DNA from 3 places in the Pseudoalteromonas sp. OF5H-5 genome. Region 3 is predicted to be linked to each of the others. Evidence: predicted binding sites of a transcription regulator. Region 3 holds the regulator's gene; each other region holds the start of a gene.
The links. Region 3 encodes ArgR, which controls arginine synthesis, uptake and breakdown. Its sites were predicted from a motif close to ANTGAATANNTATTCANT; they were not measured.
Positions count from the first base shown of each region.

Region 1: the regulator ArgR is predicted to act here: its motif matches at 1,220-1,237, upstream of argC (N-acetyl-gamma-glutamyl-phosphate reductase).
Region 2: the regulator ArgR is predicted to act here: its motif matches at 1,980-1,997, upstream of L1271_RS12630 (aspartate aminotransferase family protein).

Region 1 is NZ_JAKGBF010000007.1:143,350-147,138, reverse strand. Features, by position in the region: gene argE (acetylornithine deacetylase) at 15-1,163, opposite strand; gene argC (N-acetyl-gamma-glutamyl-phosphate reductase) at 1,340-2,350, shown strand; gene argB (acetylglutamate kinase) at 2,347-3,126, shown strand; gene L1271_RS12265 (ornithine carbamoyltransferase) at 3,136-3,789, shown strand, end outside.
Region 2 is NZ_JAKGBF010000007.1:238,946-242,734, forward strand. Features, by position in the region: gene astA (arginine N-succinyltransferase) at 1-620, opposite strand, end outside; gene L1271_RS12630 (aspartate aminotransferase family protein) at 688-1,899, opposite strand; gene L1271_RS12635 (HDOD domain-containing protein) at 2,257-3,432, opposite strand; gene L1271_RS12640 (anthranilate synthase component II) at 3,646-3,789, opposite strand, start outside.
Region 3 is NZ_JAKGBF010000001.1:78,945-82,733, forward strand. Features, by position in the region: gene L1271_RS00350 (SPFH domain-containing protein) at 1-387, opposite strand, end outside; gene L1271_RS00355 (OB-fold-containig protein) at 471-1,082, opposite strand; gene argR (transcriptional regulator ArgR) at 1,498-1,965, opposite strand; gene mdh (malate dehydrogenase) at 2,207-3,139, shown strand; gene serA (phosphoglycerate dehydrogenase) at 3,203-3,789, opposite strand, start outside.

The DNA of each region.
Region 1 (3,789 bases), on a different contig from region 3:
TTCGTTCGGAAAGTTTAACTAAAGCAGCAATCTTTGATTAGCGATTTAATAATCGCTTGAGATGGTTTTATTTTTTCCATATTGAGATATTCATTTGGCTGATGTGCTTGATTAATTGAACCTGGGCCCATGACGATAGTTTCGCAGCCTAGCTGTTGTAGAAATGGCGCTTCGGTACAATAGTTTACAGCAATTGCTTGTTGTCCTGACAGGCGTTCAGCCATTTTCACCAAAGCAGAATCCGTCGAGCCGGTAAAAGCCGGAATAGGTTCGTGCATATCTATAACCGAGACACTATTCGGATAATGTGTATTGATTGGTGCTACGGCTGCCGTGAGCATGGCTTGTAGTTCTTTGATGCTCAGACCTGGCAAAGGGCGCATATCAATATGTAATTCACAACAGCCACAAATACGGTTGGCATTGTCGCCGCCATGAATGTGTCCAAGGTTTAAAGTTGGGTAAGGAATAGCAAAATGTGGAGTTGAATATTTATTCTTTAATTCTTCTCTTAATTTTAATAAATTTGCAATCACCTGATGCATGATTTCAATAGCATTTAAGCCACGCTCTGGATCTGAGCTATGGCCTGAACGACCAACTATACGGATGGCGGTCGTCATATGGCCTTTGTGGGTAAATACCGGCACCATATCGGTGGGTTCACCAATAACGCAGCGCGCCGGCTTCAAGCTTGGATGTTTAGCAATTTCCTGAGCGCCAGCCATGGTGGTTTCTTCATCGGCGGTGGCTAAAATCATGATAGGAGCACTTTGCTGTAATTCATCAAGCTCTGAGATTGCATTCAATACGAAAGCAAAAAAACCTTTCATATCAATACTTCCAAGACCATATAATTTATTATCTTGCTCGCTTAATTTAAAAGGATCAAATTGCCAGCGGCTATCGTCGAATGGCACGGTATCCGTGTGGCCGGCCAACATTAATCCACCATCGCCATTACCTCGTCTTGCAATTAGATTATATTTTCCTTTTGCATGTTCAAGCTCTGTTACTTCGACAGTAAATCCTAACGTTTCGCACCACTGTGCGAGTAGGTGGATCACATTCTGATTACTCATGTTGAGACTTTCTTCTAATGCACTGATAGATGGCGCGGCGATCAGTTGCTGATACATTTCCATAAAAGCGGGCAATTTCATAAAAATTCCTAAAATACTTATTCAAAGTTCTTGCATAAAAATATAAAGATGTTTAGAGTGAATATCAATTCACTTTTTTAGCATAAATATATTTTGGAACAGCAATGCGACGATTTGACTTCAACAATTAGCAGAACCAATCCTAATCAAACTTTTTTAATCTTGAGAACACTATGTTGAAAGTATCTATAATCGGAGCGAGCGGCTACAGTGGCGCTGAGCTTGCTAAGCTGGTTGCCAAGCATCCTGCCTTCACACTTGCGCATTGCTTTGTATCTGAGCAAAGCTTAGACAAACACAAATTCATCAGCGATTTATATCCAGAATATTCGGGCTTGCTAGATATTGAGCTGCAACCCTTAAATGAGCAAGCTTTTTCGTTGATAGAGCAATCATCGGATTATGTGTGTTTATGCACGGATCACAAGGTTAGCGTAGAGCTTGCACCGATATTTTTACAGATGGGGAAACGGGTTTTTGACCTATCTGGAGGTTACCGTTTATCTAGCAATGAAGACTACGAAAATTACTACGGCTTTTCTCACCCACATCAAGACTGGTTAGCGCAAGCGCAATACGGATTAGCTGAATGGTATGGCGATGCTATTAAAACGGCGAAGTTGGTGGCGGTCGCGGGCTGCTATCCGACTGCGGCACTCAATGCACTCAAGCCATTACAACAAGCTGATCTGATAACAGAGCAACCAGTTATCATCAATGCTGTTTCAGGTGTTACTGGCGCAGGTAGAAAAGCGAATGTCGCCACACACTTTTGCGAAGTATCTCTTGCACCGTACGGTTTGTTTACGCACAGACACAGTCCAGAAATAGAAAAATACCTTGAACACCCAGTGTTGTTTACGCCGCATTTAGGGAACTTTAAGCGTGGTATCTTGGAAACGATCTACGTCACTCTGAAAGAAAATGTCACACCAAATCAAGTCGATGCCGCTTACCAAGTGCTTGCCGATGAGCCGCTGATCAGATTAAAGGGGAGTCAACTTCCATCAATCAAAGCCGTTGAAAATCAGCCTTTTGTTGATATTGGTTGGCAGCAAAAGGGCAATCAACTGATCGTGGTTGTCGCGATTGATAACTTGCTTAAAGGGGCTGCAGGCCAAGCATTACAATGTATGAACTTGGCGGCAGGACTTGAGCATTATCAAGGTTTAGGAGTATCAGCATGACCAAACAAACTTGGGTGATAAAACTAGGTGGTGCGGTGTTGAATCAAGAGGGTGCAGCGCAAGCATTGTTTTCAGCTATCAAGCAAATTCAACAGGACGCACCACACAAGCAGTTTGTGATTGTTCATGGTGGCGGGGCGCTGGTTGATAAGTGGCTTACCGATGCTGGTTTTGCTACTGCAAAACATCAAGGACTGCGGATCAGTCCGCAAGAGCAAATGCCCTATATTGTTGGTGCACTTGCAGGCTGTGCTAACAAGCAACTGATGGCGGATGCCATTACCGCCACGCTCAAGCCCGTTGGGCTGTGCTTATATGATGCAGGATTTACCACAACTCAAAAGCTTAAAGCGCTTGGCCGTGTGGGTAGCTGTGAAGCGAGTGAAGGGGGCATGCTTGAAGCGGTGTTGGAGTTTGACAGGTTGCCTGTTGTTAGTTCAGTTGGTATTGGCGCTGACGGCCATTTATACAACGTGAATGCGGATGAAGCAGCAGCAGCTATCGCCAGTAAGCTTGGTGCAGAACTTATTTTTATGACTGACGTTGAGGCGGTACTTGATGGCGATAAACAGCCATTAAATCAACTTAACGCGGAACAGATCTCAACGTTAATCGCGCAAAAGGTCATTGTGGGCGGGATGGAGGTCAAAGTTAAGACCAGTCTTCACGCTGCCCAACACTTACGACGAGGGGTGTACATCTCTAGCTGGCAAAAGCCAGAAAATTTAATTGCGTTGCTCAATGGTGAGCACGTAGGTACACAAATTCTGCCGTAGGAAAACACCATGACTAAGCATTTTTTAACTGGTTTGGAATTAGACCAAACTAACGTTTTGAACTTATTAAAGCTTGCAAAAAATATTAAAAATCAACCGCAAGAATATAACCAAGCCTTAGCAGGCAAATCGATTGTCACGTTATTCGAAAAGCCGAGCTTAAGAACGCGGCTGTCGTTCGATATAGGTATCCATAAACTGGGCGGCCATGCTGTGTATTTAGATCAGCAAAACGGTGCAATGGGGGCGCGTGAATCCGTAAAAGATTTTGCGCTTAATATTTCTACTTGGGCTGACGGCCTTGTGGCCCGAGTAAATCACCATAGCACGCTTGAGACGCTCGCTGAGTTTTCGTCTGTGCCTGTTGTGAATAGCCTATGTGATTTATATCACCCTTGCCAAGCGTTGGCTGATTTTCTCACCTTATTTGAAACTTACGACGATGTCAGTCAGATCAAAATCGCTTATCTCGGTGAAGGTAACAACGTAACACATTCATTAATGTTGCTTGCGGCAACGTTAGGTACTGATTTTGTGGCGGTTTGTCCTAAAGGTCATTCTCCAGATGCACAGATTGTAAAGCAAGCTGAACAAATTGCGGCGGTAAATGGCGCCTCAGTTCTGGTCAGTGATCGGGTAGAAGCGGCGGCTGGTGCCAATGTG
Region 2 (3,789 bases), on a different contig from region 3:
AATTCAGCAATAAAGACCTTTTGGCCGATACCCGTTAGATAATCCGCTGTCGGGAAATCCATCGAGAAGAAATGCTCTTCAAGCCATTGCCAGAACGGGCTTTCGCCTTGCTCGTTAGAAACACCACGCATTTCCGCGATAACGGTTTCAGCAAAACGAGCACGATGTTGGTTAATAAACATAAAGCGAGAGCGAGATAGCAGTTTGCCGTTTGCGCCTTTGCGATAGCCATCTTTTAAAAACAGGGTGCATAATTCCGTCGCGCCAGTGTAGTCATTACATAGCGTTAAAATATCCACTGCTTTATAAACATCGAGTGTGCGTGAAGAGTGGATCACTTTGCTTAGGTGATAATGATAAAACGCATCATCTAAACCAACCGCAGCTTCGATACCGCTGGTACCAACCACCTCGCCTGTTTCAGTATCTTCTAATACAAATAAATAGCCTTCATCAAAAGGCTTGTCAGCTTGCTTGCCAAAGGAAGCAACTGAGCGTGCAATCTTCTTCTGTAATAGCTCTTCGTTAACAGGCAAAGAGGTAAAACCGTGGCCTGATTCGTGAGCAATGTTTAAAAGCGCTGGATAATCGCTTTCTTGGATTGGGCGAAGGATCATCATGAGCCCGCTTACTCCTCAAAAATGTGGATAACAACAAGGCCACCAAAAGGTGACCTTGCAACCAGTATTAAGCGTTGTTAGCAACTACCGTAGCAACGGCTTTTTCAAAACGTGCCATCCCTTCGCGGATGTCAGCTTCTGGAATAACTAGAGATGGAGTGAAACGTACTACGTTTGCACCTGCAACCAGTGACATCACGCCTTGCTTGATACCTTCAACCAAGAATTCTTTTGCTTTGCCTTCGTACTTTTCAGTGACTACTCCACCAAGCAATAGACCTTTACCACGTACTTCGGTAAATACGTTGTACTTTTCGTTGATGTCGTTTAGTAGTTCACGGAACAGCTGCTCTTTTGCTTTTACGCCATCAAGTACTGCTGTTGTGTTTACTGTGTCAAATGCCGCTTCTGCAACCGCACACGCCAGCGGGTTACCGCCGTATGTAGAACCGTGAGTTCCCACTTTTAGGTGTGCAGCAATTTCAGTTGTTGTGATCATCGCGCCGATAGGGAAACCACCGCCAAGTGCTTTAGCCGTTGTTAAAATATCAGGAGTTACGTTTAAACCTTGGTATGCATACAGGTCACCAGTACGGCCAACACCAGTTTGCACTTCATCAAAAATAAGTAGCGCGTTGTGCTTGTCACACAGCTCGCGAACACCTTTTACAAACTCAGCCGTTGGTGAAATGATACCACCTTCGCCTTGTAGCGGCTCCATCATCACGGCACAAGTGTTGTCTGAAATAAGCGCTTCAAATGCCGCTAAATCGTTATAGTCTGTGTGAACAATGTCGCCCGGCTTTGGACCAAAGCCATCAGAGTATGCAGCTTGACCACCTACAGTTACAGTGAAGAAAGTACGGCCGTGGAAACCTTTGTTGAAAGAGATGATTTGCGACTTTTCAGCACCAAACTTATCTAGTGCCCAACGGCGTGCTAGTTTAAGCGCCGCTTCGTTCGCTTCTGCACCTGAGTTTGCAAAGTAGACTTTTTCTGCGAACGTGGCATCAGTTAGCTTTTTCGCTAAACGTAGTGCAGGCTCATTGGTCATCACGTTAGATAGATGCCAAATTTTCTCGCCTTGCTCTTTAAGCGCGCCCACCAAAGCTGGGTGACAATGACCTAGACAGTTAACTGCGATACCACCAGCAAAGTCGATGTACTCACGACCTTCCTGATCCCATACTCGAGAACCTTCACCTTTCACTGGAATTACCGCTGAAGGTGCGTAGTTAGGTACCATTACGTCGTCAAACAATTCACGATTGATAGTCATTTTATTTCCTCATATTTGGTGAGTGAAAGTGCAAACAAGGAGTCATTTCCTTTTGGAGGTCGGCGCGTTGCCGCCACTTGATAGGATATTTATTCACACCAATTCGGTGCTATGTATTTTGACCCGCCCCTTGATGGCACAAAATTCATACGCTCATTATTCCAGAAAAAGCGCCATTTGTCTCACTTATACCACGTTCTCAGCCCTTAGTATTCAAGGGTTTAACATATATTCTCAACTCAAGTGAATAACTATCTAGGGCAGATATTTAGGGCAAAGCAAGCGCCGTGCAGCCTTGCACAGATCATTTAAGATTAGGTTTTGAATGAATAGTCGCAAAAAAAATTTCAATTTTTTTTACAAAATCGTCAACTGCAGGTTATGGAACGCACATTTTGCCAATTGCTGACGCATTTCCTCGGTAAGTTCTAAATGATTGAGCAAAATCTCGGCTTCGTCGTCTTCAATTAACTGGCTATCTTTTAAAACAAGCAGTTGTGCGTAGCCATAGGCTTTTTGCATCACTTGTGTCAGTGGTAATGGGTCGGCAATGTTTTTATGCGCATTTGGTAGATAAGTTTGCGCATACTCTTCCATGACGGCATTAAAGGGTAAATAACGTAACTCCATTTTTTCAATTAGCTTACGTGAAATCTCTGCTGAATGTTCTATCAACAAGTTACGTAAAAATAACGGATCAGGAGATAACTCCATTAATGCGGTGTGTAGGTCTTTTTGCTTTTTGTCTCGTGCTATTTGCACCTTGGCTTGCCACACCTTTTCAAAGGTGCGTAAATAAAGACGGATCAAGGCCACTTTCCCAAGCTCTAGTAACATGCCTAAAGTAAACGCATGCTGTTCTTTTACCCCAAAAAATGGTGCCAGCTCTTTTGCCGCAATGGCCGTGCTCATGCTCAGCTCGCGTAATTTACGCTTCATTAAGCCAAATGGTTCTGTAGCATGCGGCATCCAGTGTCTTACCGCCATTGTCGGGATCACCATTTGCAAGTTCTCAAGGCCTAAATACCTTAATGCTAATGCCGGCGTGTCGACCTTAATGGACGTGCCTTTACTGTTTTTTTTGCGATACTGTGGCAAGTTGACTAGCGAAACCAGCTCACGACCCAACCAACTTAAGTCATTAACCAAAGGTTCTAAACGCCCAACTGAAGCTGAGCGCACGGCAAGAATGTCTAAAATTGCAGGAACGGAGTCTTGAATGCCAATGACTTCATGATAGATATTATCAAGGTCATGCAGTTGCTTTGTAATGGCTTCTTCGATAACGGAATGTAGATGCTTACTCGCTTTGGCAATATATTTGTGATGGCTTGTGCTGCTTTCTTGGCGTTTTGCAGCCGCTGCAATTTCCACCTCTAGCATAGTGCGCTGTGCGATATTCTCCCCATAGCTAATATCAAATGTATGGATATAGCCTATTTGCTTTTGCGCAAAGTTGAGGCTGATAAGAAGGTCATGGGCACGCTCGGATAGCGCTTGTGCCATTCTAATTTGCTTATTTTCTTGCGTCATGCATGCTACTTATCTAAAGGAAAAACACTGAGTTAAGCACTCAACAGAATCGTCTTACTGATTAACATTATACCAGTAAAAGCAATATTATGATTTGATATTGCGCACAATAGAATCAAAAAGTTACGTATCAAAAACTAGTCTAACCAACAAAAACGCAGCGAATATGGATGTATAACACCTAGGCGAAATCCTGTTGGTTTTGTTTAAACTTTAGAAGCGTTTTATAAAGTTATCAAGTAATGCTAAGCCGTGTTCAGTGAGGATAGCTTCTGGGTGAAATTGCACACCTTCAAGTGCTCTATCGGATGCCAAAAGTCCCATAATTTCATCACGCACCCCCTCTTGTGTCTGTGT
Region 3 (3,789 bases):
TAAGGTTTCTGGTGCAGATGCGCGGGCACAGCCAACTTGTTTCGCAACACGTAGGATATCTTCTTTGTTTTCGTTTACGCGAATGTAAAAAGTAATGGCGATGTCAGCACGGATATTATCTTTACAGATCAGACCGCTGTTTTCACGACGCTCTAATACCATGCGATTAGTTGAAATATCCATGACTTCCATTTTATGGATCACAGGTAGTACGATGCCGCCCGTTGTCGTAACATCAGGTTCGTTTTTCATCTTGTTGATGATCAGTGCCTGACCTTGTTCAACCTTGCGGTAGAACTTTCCAATCAGAAGTAGAATGGCAAAAATAATGACGATGGATATACCCACGATTGTGAGCACTGGTCCGAGGTTGTTTAGAAATTCCATGTTTTTTCCTGCGTTGCGCTATGTTGTTTGAGTTGGTATTAGCTGTATCAACTCGTTCCTAAATTCCGTTATTTTCTGTATTATTACCAAGGTTTAGCCACAATAGTGTAGCTATGTGTAAGGGGGTCGTGTTCGATAAGTAAGGCACTGTCTCCTAGTGTGAAGGTGTTATCTTCATCCGAGCGTACTTCAATGAGTTGATCCGTTCCTTGAATATATACTCGGGCTTGGCCAAAAGTGTTACTGACTCTTGATGTTGCAATGACGCATTCGAGCCCAACCAGCGCTTGCTTCGATGTGGTTTCTTGGCTTTCGAAAAAGCGCCGTAATGGCCGTACAATCACGGCGGTTAGTGGTAGTGCAACAATGAGGCTGACGAGCATAAATGCCGTTCCCACCAGGTAGTAAAAAATGCCATTACCCAGTAGGTAAGCAAAAAATTGTTGTACATAAATACTGACAATCCAGCCCAGCGCGATGATTAGGCTCAGTGAAATACTCACTGGGACGCCACCAAAAGCAACCTCCCAAAAAGAACCAGAACTTGCGCCTTCGGCTTCAATATCAACATCGCCTTCTAAGATATCGATATCAGCAAAACCGAGTAAAGCAATTAACCAGAACAATAGCACTATGAGTAATAGTGTTGAAAAAATAACAGTGGGAAACGTAAATACAGTATTTAAAAATTCCATTGTTGCTCCTTGACTCCTTGCTTTTCCTTTTTAAGTGGTTAAGTAAGCAAGTAAACTGGCCCACTCAACGTCATCAGGCGCTTTTTGGGCCTATCAAAGCGGTGAGTTCCGCATCATAGGATAGTGAGATGAATGAGTGAAAAGAATAGCGTGCGTGTCCGATGGGTTATAGACATCGCAGGAAACAAGTCCGAGAAGCTAGTCAATCTGCTTAAAAACTATCCATGCGTAGTGAGAAAAATCTCACCTTGCGTTTCTAAAGTTGCCACACAAGGACATATTATGTCAAACATTTTTTTGCTGTAAAGATAAGCAGTTTATTCTGTTTATTGTGATAGTGGGAAAGCGTGTTTGTTGGGAGGAAAGTACCAGAGTAAGTGCTAACTTGTGAGTTAGCACCGATAAAAATAATAGACTAAACGTTATCGAACAGCGTTTTTACTTTATCTAGAGTAACGTCGATTTCAGATACTTTGGCAGGCGCAATAAAAATCGTGTCATCGCCAGCAATGGTACCTAATACACCATCTGCGGTGCCTAATGAGTCAAGTAGTCTTGCAATTAATTGTGCAGCACCAGGACTGGTTCGAATAATAATCATCATTTCGTTGTGCATAATATCAACGACTAACTGACGCAAAGGGCTTTTTGCTGTTGGAACGCTCATTTCTGCGGGTAAACAGTAAACCATTTCTTGCTTAGCATTACGTGTACGTACAGCACCAAACTTGCTCAGCATGCGCGATACTTTACTCTGACTGACGTTGTCAAAACCTTGTTGTTTTAGAGCATCAACAATTTCACCTTGAGAGCCAAAGTTTTCTTCTTTTAAAATGGCTTTAAATGCTTTGATCAGTGCTTCTTGTTTTTCTTGCGGCTGCATAGTCTGTCTTCTTTTACGGCTAATCTTTAAATTCTACACAAAACCACCGAGATTCCCAAATTTGCGCGACCAAAATGGCAGTCGTAAAGCATAAGTGGACAAAGTGTCGCGATCTTTACACTTTTATTTAAGACATTAGTCAAAAAATCTCGAAAATAACCGTGATTAATTTGTGTTTAACAGCGCTTTTCATTATCTTTACTGCACACTCAATTCCACCTTCAAATTATGGAGAATTCAAATGAAAGTTGCTGTATTAGGTGCCGCTGGCGGTATCGGTCAAGCTCTATCTTTATTGCTTAAAAATGGTCTTCCAGCTGGCTCGGAGTTAGCGCTTTATGACGTTGCACCTGTTGTACCTGGTGTTGCAGTTGACTTATCTCACATCCCAACTGCGGTAAAAGTAGCGGGTTATGGTAAAGACGACCTAGACCCAGCTCTTGCAGGTGCTGACGTAGTGCTTATCCCTGCTGGTATGCCTCGTAAGCCTGGTATGGACCGTGCTGACCTTTTCAACGTTAACGCAGGTATCATCAAGACACTTGCTGAAGGTATCGTTAGAAGCTGCCCTAAAGCACTTGTTGGTATCATCACAAACCCAGTAAATGGCACGGTACCAATCGTTGCTGAAGTGTTCAAAAAAGCAGGTACTTATGATCCAGCTCGCGTATTCGGTGTAACAACCCTTGACGTTATCCGCGCTGAAACCTTCATCGCAGAGCTTAAAGGTCTAGACGTTGCTGAAGTTAAGATCCCAGTAATTGGTGGTCACTCAGGTACTACAATTCTACCTCTACTTTCTCAAGTTGAAGGTGTTGAGTTCACTGACGAAGAAGTTGCTGCACTAACAACTCGTATCCAAAACGCGGGTACTGAAGTGGTTGAAGCTAAAGCGGGTGGCGGTTCAGCTACACTTTCAATGGGTGCAGCAGCAGCACGTTTCTGCTTCTCACTAGTGAAAGGTCTACAAGGTGAAGAAGTACTTGAGTACGCATACGTTGAAGGTAACACAGGCGATGCAACATTCTTTGCACAGCCAGTTATCCTTGGTAAAAACGGTGTAGAGCAGTTACTTCCTTACGGTGAGCTAAGCGCGTTTGAGCAAAAAGCAAAAGACGACATGCTAGCGACACTTGAAAAAGACATCAAAGAAGGTGTTGATTTCATGGCGTAAGCCAGATTGATACAAAAAAACCAGTCGCTTCACAGTGACTGGTTTTTTTATGTGTGATTATTCTTAGTGAAGAATACGTGCTCTGATAGTTCCTTCAACTGCACTTAACTCTTTCAACGCCACTTCAGAGTGGTCGCTATCGACGTCGATAACCACGTAACCAATAGATTCATCCGTTTGTAGGTATTGCGCCGCAATATTGATACCGTGCTGAGCGAACGCTTGGTTGATTTGTGTTAGTACGCCTGGGCGGTTTACGTGTACGTGTAATAAACGACTTCGGTTTGATAATTCAGGTAAAGAAACCTCAGGGAAGTTAACTGCCGTGACTGTTGAACCGTTATCTGAATATTTCGCCAACTTACCCGCGACTTCTACACCGATGTTTTCTTGTGCTTCTTGGGTAGAACCACCAACGTGTGGGGTTAGCAGTACATTGTCAAACTCGCGTAGTGGTGAGACGAATTCTTCATGATTAGATTTTGGCTCAACGGGGAATACATCAATAGCAGCGCCGGAAAGCTTCTTGGCCGCCAATGCTTCAGCTAAGGCGTCGATATCAACAACCGTTCCACGTGATGCGTTAATTAGGATTGCGCCTTGCTTCATCACTTCAATTTCAGCCATGCCGATAAGGTTTTTGGTCTGTG